Regions from separate parts of the Mucilaginibacter sp. NFR10 genome, predicted to be linked through region 1. Evidence: riboswitches for the same ligand, from Rfam matches in the RefSeq annotation. Region 1 holds a riboswitch; the other holds the start of a gene.
What was found. A riboswitch is a leader RNA that binds a small molecule or an ion and turns the genes downstream of it on or off. The one in region 1 is predicted to bind S-adenosylmethionine.

Region 1 (6,003 bases):
CCGGTTGTCCTTGCTCATTAGATTGCTGCAAACGGTAACGCTGCGCGAAGCGTCCAAAACGTGAATGGCAGCCCCGGAGTATTGCGGCGCCACTTTTACGGCTGCGTGAATGCGCGACGTTGTAGCACCACCAATGATTAGCGGGATGGTAAATCCTTCGCGCTCCATTTCTTTGGCAAAATGCACCATTTCATCAAGCGATGGGGTGATCAATCCGCTTAAGCCAATGATATCAACGTTTTGCTTTTTAGCCTCTTCAATAATGCGTTGCGCGGGCACCATCACCCCAAGGTCTATCACCTCGAAGTTATTACAGGCTAATACCACACCAACTATATTTTTACCAATATCATGTACGTCGCCTTTTACGGTGGCCATTAACACCTTACCGGCGTTGGCACGCTGATCGGCATTTACGTTGTTCTTTTTTTCTTCCTCAATAAAAGGCAGCAGGTAAGCCACCGCCTTTTTCATCACACGGGCTGATTTTACCACTTGTGGTAAAAACATCTTGCCGGCACCGAACAAGTCGCCTACGATGTTCATACCATCCATCAACGGACCTTCAATAACCTCAAGTGGTTTGCTGTAGGCCTGGCGGGCTTCCTCCACATCGTCGTCAAGGTATTCAACAATGCCTTTTACCAGCGAGTGGGAGAGGCGCTCCTGAACGGTGCCTTTGCGCCATTCTTCGTCGCGTACAACTTCTTTTCCTTTGCTTTTGATGGTGTCGGCAAATTCCACCAGGCGCTCGGTAGCATCCGGGCGGCGGTTAAGGAGTACATCTTCTACAAGTTCCAAAAGGTTTTTCGGAATCTCCTCGTAAACCTCCAGCATGCCGGCGTTTACAATCCCCATATCCATACCGGCTTTAATGGCATGGTACAGGAATGCCGAGTGCATGGCCTCGCGCACGGTATTATTACCCCTGAACGAGAACGAAATGTTACTTACACCGCCGCTCACTTTAGCGTGCGGCAGGTTTTGCTTGATCCAGCGGGTGGCCTCAATAAAATCTACCGCGTAGTTATTATGTTCTTCCAGGCCGGTAGCAACTGTTAGGATGTTCGGATCGAAAATGATATCCTGCGGCGGAAAACCTACTTCGTTCACCAGGATCTCATATGATCGTTTGCAGATCTCGATACGACGTTCCAATGAATCAGCCTGACCGGTTTCGTCAAAGGCCATTACTACGGTGGCAGCACCATAGCTTAAGATTTTCCGGGCATGCTCTTTAAACTTTTCTTCACCCTCTTTCAGGGAGATGGAGTTCACGATACCTTTACCCTGTACGCATTTCAAACCGGCCTCGATCACTGTCCATTTGGATGAGTCGATCATAATAGGCAGTTTGGCTATATCCGGTTCAGAAGCAACCAGGTTCAGGAATTTTACCATCACAGCCTCCGAATCAATCATGCCCTCATCCATGTTAATATCGATGACCTGCGCGCCGCCTTCCACCTGTTGCAGGGCAACACTTAGAGCTGCCTCATAATCTTCGGCAAGGATCAATTTGGAAAACTTAGGGGAACCGGTAATGTTGGTGCGTTCGCCCACGTTTACAAAAATGCTTTCGGGTTTAATGGTGACCGCTTCCAGGCCGCTCAGGCGCATATCCGGCTCAATTTGAGGGATAGGGCGGGGCGGATATTTGGCAGCCTTATCGGCAATGCACTTAATATGCTCGGGTGTGGTACCGCAGCAGCCACCAACAATATTAACCAGGCCGGCTTTGATAAAATCATCAACCTGGTGAGCGGTTTCATGCGGAGTTTCGTCGTACTGGCCAAACTCGTTGGGTAAGCCGGCGTTTGGATAGGCCGAAATAAATACGCCTGCTTTTTCAGAAAGTTCGGCAAGGTGCGGGCGCATTTCCCGGGCACCCAAAGCGCAGTTTAGGCCTACCGATAGCAGGTTGGCATGGCTTATCGAGTTCCAGAAAGCTTCGACAGTTTGCCCGGAAAGGGTACGGCCTGAAGCATCGGTAATAGTACCTGAGATCATGATACCGCCCGAATCCCTGAAAGCAGGAAAATCCTTACCTGCAGCTTTACATTCCAGCTCATAACGTTTTATGGCGAAGAGGGCTGCTTTTGCATTCAGTGTATCAAAGATAGTTTCAACCAACAACAGGTGCGATCCTCCGTCAACCAAACCGCGTACCTGGTCATAGTAGGCCTCGGCCAGGTCATCAAAGGTAACGGCGCGATATCCGGGGTCGTTAACGTCTGGCGATAAGGAAGCAGTACGGTTGGTTGGGCCGATGGCACCGGCAACAAAACGCGGCTTTGCAGGGTTGCGCCGGGTATATTCGTCGGCTACCTCGCGGGCAATGCGTGCACCTTCGTAGCTTAGTTCATAGGCCAGTTCTTCCAGGTGATAATCGGCAAGGGAAATTACCTGTGTGCTGAAAGTGTTAGTTTCAATGATATCCGCACCGGCATCAAGATATTCGGCATGAATGGCTTTGATAATATCAGGGCGCGTGATATTGAGCAGGTCGTTATTGCCCTGCAGGTCGCTATGATGATCGCGAAAACGCTCGCCACGAAAATCCTTCTCGGTAAGCTGGTACCTTTGAATCATGGTACCCATTGCTCCGTCAATCACCAGGATGCGTTTCTGTAATTCTTTTCTAATGTCCATTTTTTGAGATGTGAGATATGAGATATAAGATGTGAGACCTTGGCAAAAAGTCTTTGCCAGATCCTCAAATCTTTAATCCCATATATCTGATAAAAAGATACTAAACAAGCAATTGGAAAAAGCCGAGGCTATCTCAAATCTCAAATCTAATATCTTAAATCTAAATACGGCTTATCTCGAAAAGTCGGGTGTTGTTATGACTTTCGCTTATCTGTCCGGGCGCGTAATTGCTGCCTGGTAGAATGTAGCACCTTGTGAAGCACAGGTTGCTAAGACATCGCAGGGTCTAATCCCTCCGTCTTTCTCCATAAGCAGTGCAAAGTTGCGCAATAAAGTTATCATTTGCAAGTGTATAACGTACGCTAAATATCATAGCTAAGCCACATTGTTAAACAAAAAAAGCTGCCTTTTGCGGAGGCAGCTTTCTGATTGAATTTCTTAATGAAATTATCTTCTTCTGCCGAATAAACGGAGGAGCATGAAAAACAGGTTGATTAGTGTGATGTACAATGTTAGCGCACCCATCAGGGCCAGTTTTTTCGAGCTTGCATCGCCATATTCAGTACCAGCGCCAATACGTTTTAACATTTGCATATAGTATGCGGTTAATCCGGTAAATACAGCTATGCCAATATAGCTGATAATATAACTCATTTGTTCGCTGTGCATAAAGAAATTAGCTAATGAAGCTACAAAAATCCCAATGAACAGAATGTACATGATTGAACCAAATTTGGTTAAATCCATCTGAGTAGTATAACCGGCAATGCCCATAATACCGAAAGTTACTGATGCGGTAATGAAAACACCCAATATTGATGCAGATGTGTAGATCAGAAATATCAAACTTAAGCTGATGCCAATAAGTGTTGCATAAGCTACGAAAAGCAGCACCAATACCGGATAAGAGATTCGGTTATAGCCAAATTGCATTACCAATGAAAACGCCAGTGGCGAAAACAGCGCAAAATAGCCAAAACCCGTAAGGCCGCCTGTTGGTGCAACGATCAGACTGATCAGGCCCATATTTAAAAATAGATAAACTGTTATTGCTGATACGCCAAGCGCAACGAACATCCAGCTGAAAACGCCGGCCATAAACCTGCGTGAATCAACTTCTGATTGATCCCTAACTTCGATTACATTATCGAAGTTGTATTTAGATTCTTTAAATTCCATTTTGTGTTAAAAATTATAGTACGAATATATAAATAAAAGGTGAATACAGCATGAAGAAGCAAGACTGCAAGAATCAAGAGTCAAGAAACAGGAAAGTTTTCCGAAATGTCTTGTCTCTTGATTCTTGCAGTCTTGATTTCTGTTCTTCCTGCTTCTTGACTCTGTACCCCTAATTCAATCTCCTCATCAACTGCTCTTCAACCTTTTTGAAAACCTGTATGGGTTTCAGGGTACGCCAGCCAAGGCTATCGAGTTCGCCGCCAAAATTGATGTAATAGTCGATATTGCTGTGTTTAAATTCGTCTATCACGTGTTCGCGGAAGTTGATGCCTGCTATCCAGCCGTCTTCCACGTCCTGGAACCACTCTTCGTAATAGCAATCATCGCTTGAATGAAAGTTGAGTACGTTTTCGCCGATCAGGATAAAATGGCTGATGCCATTATCTATCATCAGGTCGAGCAGCTCACGCTTCAGCATCATAATGTCGTTGTTTATGGCGTCATTCCATTCACCTATCAGCTCAATAATAGTGTAGCCTTTATCATAATCGGCAAAAAGCACTTTTAAATAAAGGGTATTGGAGCCGAATGAGTCCCATTGCGGGTGCAGCAGGTAATTGTATACCTGCTTGTCAAATTCAAACTCGCTGTATTCTGTCGCGTAGAAAGGCGAAAACTCATCTTCTGATGCCACGTAATCGTCTCTCCAGCGGTAATATGGTTCAATATCGTGCATGTTTTTGATTTCAAATTGTCTGAACCCGAATTTTTTGAATTTGAGAATTTATCGAATACAAGCATCTTCAAATTTCCAAATCAACACATCTTCAAATTCAGTTTATTTTTTTAAATAATGATCAACAGCGCCTCGTACGCTGCCGTATTGTTTCAGTAACCCGGCTGCTTCTTCTTCGTTCAGCCCGGTTTCGTCCATTACCATGCGGGTGCCCCTGTTCACCAATTTGTGGTTGCTCAATTGCATATCAACCATCCTGTTCCCTTTTACGCGGCCAAGCTGGATCATTACGCTTGTGCTCAGCATATTTAAAACTAATTTTTGCGCCGTGCCTGCTTTCATGCGGGTTGACCCTGTTAAAAACTCAGGGCCTGTTACTACTTCAACCGGGTACTGTGCCACAGCCGCTACCGGACTGCCGCTGTTACAAACAATACAGCCGGTAACTAAATTATGCTCATTAGCTGTTTTTAAGCCGCCGATCACATACGGTGTAGTGCCCGAAGCGGCTATGCCAATAACCACGTCTTTATCATTAATGTCGAAAGCTTCCAGATCTTTCCAGGCCTGTACAGCATCGTCTTCAGCAAATTCTACCGCTTTGCGGATCGCGCCATCGCCGCCTGCTATCAAGCCCACCACCATATCAAACGGAACGCCGAATGTTGGCGGGCATTCCGAAGCATCAACCACGCCTAAACGGCCACTGGTACCGGCGCCTATGTAAAATAAACGCCCGCCGTTTTTCATCCTTTCTGCGGTGATAGTTGCCAGGGCCTCTATCTGTGGCAATGCCTTTTCCACAGCCAGCGGAACCGTTTTATCCTCGTTATTAATGTTTTCTAAAATTTCCCTTACGGTCTGTTTTTCGAGGTTTTTATAGTGCGATTCCCTTTCGGTGGTGGTTTCCATAGCCTATTTTCAAATAATTTATAACAAAATTCGGTAAAAATCATCAAATGCAAGGGTGCGGGTAAAAATTATTGACCCTGCAATTATTAACTTTGTGTGTAATAAGTTATGAAGAGGACCGCGGGTGTAATTTTCCGGACAATAATCCTGCTGCTGGTAGGGGTGATGATAGGCCAGGTGCTTAACAAGGATTTTGCCGCGCATAACCTTGGCTTCTCCTTTGTGAGCAATAGTAAAATAGCAAAGGTGTTGCAACTGGTTGACCGCAACTATGTTGACAGCGTTAATATCGATAGTATTGAAGGCGTGTCGGTAAATAACCTGCTTCAAAACCTTGATCCGCATTCGCTTTATTTACCGCAGCAGCAGGCGCAATCCATCAATGAACGGTTAGACGGTGGTTTTAACGGTATCGGTATCGAATACCAGTTACTTCGTGATACACTGATCATTACGCAGGTTTATGCCGGCGGTCCGGCCGAAAAAGCGGGCTTACTGGTGGGCAGTAAGGTGATCAATGTCGA
Region 2 (6,003 bases), on a different contig from region 1:
TGTATAAAAACTCTTTGTCGTTTACAAACTTAGGTAATACAAACAGGGCAACGTTGCGGTCGTCAAGTTCTTTGGCTACCGGCACCAGTTTAATTTTGAGGTTCTTTTCGCGGGCATATTGCAAATCGGCAGCTGCAAGGTTCTGAATGCCCAGGTTAAATACCTCATCGGGCTGTACAACTACACCATAAGCGTGCGCTGCGGCAATAACCAGCTTGTATTTGGCGTCAAAACCACCAACATCACTGGTTGGGTCGGTTTCGGCAAAACCCAGGTCCTGGGCTTGTTTCAATGCGCTATCATAATCGAGCCCTTCAATAAAGCCTTTTGAAAGGATATAGTTTGATGAGCCATTGAAAATACCGCTGATTGAATGCAGTAGTTCATTATCATAATATTCTTCCAAATTGCGGATAATAGGGATACTACCGCAAACAGCGCCTTCATATAATAATGATGTGCCGTATTGATGCTGAATTTCGATCAGTTCGTCCAAATGCAGGGCGATCATTTTTTTACTTGCAGATACTACATTTTTGCCTGATTTTAATGCTCTTGAAACAATTTCAAAAGCAGCTTCGGTATCATTGATCAGTTCAACAATGGTATTGATCTCCGGGTTATTAAGCAGTTCTTCTTTGTCGGTAGTAAATAAATGTGCCGGTAAAGAACGTTTTTTATTAGGGTCTTTAATAGCAAATTTTACTATCTCGATATTTAAATGCTTTGTTTTGATGATATCATATAACCCCTGGCCAACAACTCCAAATCCGAAGAGGCCGATATTTAACTTTTTACTCATTACGCTGTACGTTGCAGTTCTATAATTTTTCCTTTCACATCGGTTTTAAAAAATGATGTGAATATTTTTGTTAATGCTTCTGTTTCAATTAAAAATCCATCGTGCCCATAAAACGAATCCAGCTCGGAAAAGGCAGCTTTTGGGATATGCCTGAACAGGTATTGCTGTTCTTCAACAGGGAATAAAACATCCGACGAGATGCCGATAACTAATGTTTTTGCCTTGATGAGGCTCAACGCTTTATCTACACCGTGACGGCCCCGGCCCACATTGTGTGAGTCCATCACTTTGGTCAGGTACCAATAACTATAGGCGTTAAAGCGGTTCACCAGCTTTTGCCCCTGGTAATTTTGGTACGATGAAGAGCGGAAATTGTCCTGCACATCGTCGGCTTCTTCCTGCTGGGTAATGCCGTAAGTTTTATAAGTACGATAACTTAAAAGCGCGATACTGCGCGCAGCTTTTAAGCCTTTCTGACCGCCTTCGGGCGTATTGCTGTAAAAGGTGCGGTCGGTAGTGATAGCCAAACGTTGCGACTCGTTAAAGGCAATGCCCCATGGTGAATGCTTGGCATTAGTTGCTATCAGAATAAGATTTTTGATGCGCTCCGGTTCAATAATAGCCCATTCCATAGCCTGCTGGCCGCCTAATGAACCTCCAATTAATACACTGATATTATTAATGTTTAAATGCTGGGCAAGCAACTGGTGCGCTTTAACCATATCCCTTGTAGTAAACTGGGGATATGAAAGATAATATGGCTGGCCGGTAACCGGGTTAATGCTCAACGGACTTGTAGTGCCGTAAGGAGAACCCAAAATATTGGCGCAAACTATAAAATGCTCTTCCGGGTTAAAAAAATACCCCTCGCCAATAAGCCCTTTCCACCAGTCAAATACATCGCTGTTGGCAGTAAGCGCATGGCAAACCCAAACAATGTTATTTTTTTCCTTATTTAACCGGCCATAAGTGTGAAAACCTATTTCTAAACCTTCAATTGTACGGCCCGATTCAAATTCAAAAGTATCAGTGTATTTAAATATCTCTGCGTTCATTCTGTTGTTTTGTTATTTCAGGTGCAACCGGTATTTCCGGCTGCAACCTGCAATAACGTTTACTATATCACTTAAAAAAAACTATACATTATTAAACTAACTCACCCTCACCTTGCTTAATTTTTGCAAAAGCCTGCTCAAAATCAGCTTTAATATCATCAATATGCTCAATACCAACAGCCACGCGCAATGATGCTGGTGTAACACCGGCAGCTAATTGCTCTTCATCAGATAATTGCTGATGCGTGGTTGCTGATGGCTGGATGATGAGTGTTTTTGCGTCCCCGACATTGGCCAAATGACTCACCAGTTTAAGGTTATTGATCAATCGGCTGGCCTGTTCTTTGCTCCCCTTAATCTCGAATGATAATACGCCGCCAAAACCATTCTTTAAATATTTTTTAGCCAGCTCATGGTATGGCGATGATTCCAGTCCCGGGTAATTTACGCTTGCCACCTGTGGGTGCTGCTCCAACCATTTGGCCAGTTGCAGGGCATTATCAACATGACGTTGCACACGTAACGAAAGTGTTTCCAGTCCCTGAATGTTCAGCCATGAATTAAATGGAGCCTGCGACGGGCCGAAATCCCTCAAACCTTCCACACGGGCACGGATAATAAACTGGATATTGCCAAACGGGCCCCCAATGCCGAAAACATCGTTAAATACCAATCCGTGGTAACCTTCTGATGGTTCAGTAAATTGAGGAAATTTACCATTACCCCAATTATAATTGCCTGCATCGATAATAACACCGCCAATACTGGTACCATGCCCGCCAATCCATTTGGTGGTTGACTCCACAACCACGTTAGCGCCATGTTCAATAGGGCGGAAGAGGTAACCACCGGCACCAAAAGTATTATCAACAATTAGCGGAAGGTCATGCCTTTTGGCAACTTCGCTCACCTTTTCAAAATCGGCAATGGTAAAACCCGGGTTACCTATTGTTTCCAAAAAGATGGCTTTTGTTTTGACATCAATAAGCGCTTCGATATTGGCTGCTGTATCATCTTTGGCAAAGCGTACTTCGATACCCAGGCGTTTGAAAGCTACTTTAAACTGGTTATAAGTACCACCATATAGGAAAGGTGAAGTAACGAAGTTATCACCAGCCTGCAGGATGTTATTTAATGCTATAAATTGTGATGCCTGGCCCGACGCTGTCGCCAGTGCCGCCACACCGCCCTCTAACGCTGCGATGCGTTTTTCAAACACATCGGTAGTAGGGTTCATGATGCGGGTATAGATATTACCAAACTCTTTCAGCGCAAACAGGTTTGCACCATGTTCGGCACTGTTGAATACGTATGAAGTAGTTTGATAAATGGGCACAGCGCGTGAACCTGTTGTTGAATCAACTTCCTGACCGGCATGTAATTGTAAGGTTTCGAATTTTAAGGCAGACATAGTTGTAATTTTTTAATGTGTTTAATTTAGATTTTGAATGTTTAGATGAATTTGGAAAGCCGGTTTAAAAACAACCGGTTTAACACACGCTTTTCAGAAAATGAAAGATAGGAGCGTGCTAAGCATCAACAGCAGCAACACATACAAATACAGCTAATAGGGGAGCTAATATGTTGTATGTTACCGTTTGCGGTGTAAAAAGTGTTGCGTTGCGTAAATTTAATTAAACTTTTCATGGTTATAAATTTATATTCCCCGGTGTTATTTGCCGGGACAGGAATTGGCACCTTCTTCAACATTGAAGGGTTGCCAGCGGGTCATTGAGCCTGATCTCTCGCCGCTTCTTTATAAATCAAAACCCGAACTATGTGCGGAGGATTGATCGACGTTGGTATCACTACCAAATAATGTTGCGAATATAAGGGATTGTGAGGTAATATACCAAATTTTATTTCTTTTTAAGGTTAAAGGTAAAAGGCCAAAGGCAAAAGGTTCATTCGAGAACAATTTTAAGCTTAGACAAATGCAGCTACCTTTCGCCTTTAACCTTTATCCTTTTACCTTAAAAGGCCTAAGCCAAAGCCTGCTTCATATCGGCAATCAAATCATCAATATGTTCCAGCCCAACCGAAACCCTTAGCAGGTTTCGTGGTGTTTTGGTATCCGGCCCTTCAACAGTAGCGCGGTGTTCTATTAGGCTTTCAACACCACCAAGGCTGGTAGCTTTGATAAATAGTTTCAGCTTATTGATGATGTTATGCGTGTCGTTCTCATCGCCCTTAATAGTAAAAGATAACATGCCACCAAAAGCCAGCATCTGATCTTTAGCTATCTCATGCTGCGGGTGCGAGGGCAAACCGGGGTACATTACCTGTTCAACATTGGGATGCTGTTCAAGGTATTCGGCTAATAACTGTGCGTTTTGTACGTGGCCTTTTACACGGTATGGTAAAGTTTTAATACTGCGTACCAGGTAATAACAATCCATAGGCGAGGGGATTGCGCCACCCATTTCCTGCACCTGGCGGATTTTTGTCCACCAATCATTCTTTTCGGCCGTGATCAACACGCCGCCCATCAGGTCGCTATGTCCGCCAAAATATTTGGTGGCTGAGTGCATAACCATATCCGCGCCCAGCTCAAGTGGTCGCTGGCACATAGGGGTGGCAAATGTATTATCGCACAAAACTTTAATGCCCTTTGCTTTGGCAATAGCAACCACCTTTTTAATATCGGTTATTTTAAGCAGGGGGTTTGAAGGTGTTTCAATCCAGATCAAACCTGTTTCGGGCTTGATGTGCTGTTGTAAAACCCCGGTATCGTTTACATCAATAAAATCGAAGGTAAGGATCCCGGCAAAAAGGGTTTTAAGCTGATTACGTAAGCCATGATACATATCATCCGGCGCAATTATATGGGTGCCCGGCTCCAATGATTGAAATACCGACATCCCGGCCGCATTACCTGATGAAAAGCAAGCTGCTTCAACACCTCCCTCTAACTTTGCCAGCACATGCTCCAGTGCGTGACGATTGGGGTTCGATGAGCGACTGTAAATATAACCTGCCGGAAAACCGCCATCCTCACCGCGCTCAAAAGTGGTTGACATAATAATGGGTTGTATAACGGCCCTTGTTGCTTCATCAACATGGTTGCCGGCATGTATCGCTATAGTTTCAGTTTTCATGGTATTGTATTATGATATCGCCCAAAATAAACAAGAATATTTGTTATTAGCTGTAGCGTTTTTATATTTTTTGCCGAATAGGTTTAAAAACCAAACCGCATGAAAACGTGCTTTATCTTCCTGTTTGTTATTATTGGGCTATCTGCCTGAAAAAAAGATGCCAATGATACCGCTTATGACAAAAGCTATAAAGTATGGCAAAACTTTAAGACTGAAAGTAAAAATTCATATACTTATACCGCTAATAACGGTTCAGTTTTTGGTTATGGCTCCGAAACCAAGATCACCGTTCAAAATGGCGTTGTTACAGCGAGGGGTTTTTGAATACCGTGAGTTTAAAGGCGGACCGAACTATGGATATGGCGCTCAGCTAAATGCAGCTTCACAGGATTCCGTTTATATGACAGCATCCTGGATGAAGGAAAATATATCAGACAGGGGGCCATTGGGAGCCCTGTACAGAGTATGGGGCGATGGAAAATAAATGGTAAAAGGCGACATCATGGACTATTTTGGTCTCAGCGGACATACTAACGACGAGTTGAAGAAAATGGGTTATATTGTATGGATGCCTGTTCAGGAAAAAGGTTCATGGTTAGGGGAGGGCGACGACCCAACGTTTATGAACATGCTTGACAATGGATTACGTGCATAAGAAAAAGGTACTTATGGAGGCTGGGGCGGCACCGGATTTATTGATCCTAAAGGTAAAAACGCCTTCTTCCAGAATAGTGATACGTCATCCCAGGCTATGGCAGCTTCACTCGCTGCGCCGAAAGATCGAAATAATACGGACCCTGACTTTTTTCCTGCCGCTCAGCGGGATTTTGCTGCCCGGATTAAATGGTCGGTAACGCCAATATATGCACTGGCAAATCACGAGCCAGTTGCCAAAATAGAAGGTCCATTAAATGTCAGGGCAACAGCCGGCGAAACGATCAGACTGTACGGAGCCGTTTCTGATCCTGACGGAAATCTGGTTTCTGTTAGCTGGTGCAATTTCAACAAGGAACTTATCAGGGAAAAGTGTCGATATTAAACCCCGAAG

Region 2: it holds a riboswitch for S-adenosylmethionine, as region 1 does, so the genes downstream of both, BLP33_RS06675 (O-acetylhomoserine aminocarboxypropyltransferase/cysteine synthase family protein) here and metH (methionine synthase) in region 1, are expected to answer to the same signal.

The regions. Positions count from the first base shown of each region.
Region 1 covers NZ_FMTV01000008.1:166,891-172,893, forward strand. Annotated here, with positions in the region: gene metH (methionine synthase) at 1-2,652, opposite strand, end outside; SAM riboswitch class I at 2,857-2,966, opposite strand; gene BLP33_RS23350 (Bax inhibitor-1/YccA family protein) at 3,100-3,831, opposite strand; gene BLP33_RS23355 (hypothetical protein) at 4,001-4,567, opposite strand; gene murQ (N-acetylmuramic acid 6-phosphate etherase) at 4,670-5,479, opposite strand; gene BLP33_RS23365 (S41 family peptidase) at 5,588-6,003, shown strand, end outside.
Region 2 covers NZ_FMTV01000001.1:1,615,457-1,621,459, reverse strand. Annotated here, with positions in the region: gene BLP33_RS06685 (homoserine dehydrogenase) at 1-802, opposite strand, end outside; gene metX (homoserine O-acetyltransferase family protein) at 802-1,857, opposite strand; gene BLP33_RS06675 (O-acetylhomoserine aminocarboxypropyltransferase/cysteine synthase family protein) at 1,949-3,268, opposite strand; SAM riboswitch class I at 3,512-3,622, opposite strand; gene BLP33_RS06670 (trans-sulfuration enzyme family protein) at 3,840-4,955, opposite strand; gene BLP33_RS06665 (hypothetical protein) at 5,131-5,439, shown strand; gene BLP33_RS27410 (hypothetical protein) at 5,458-5,610, shown strand; gene BLP33_RS06660 (hypothetical protein) at 5,707-5,994, shown strand; gene BLP33_RS27405 (hypothetical protein) at 5,982-6,003, shown strand, end outside.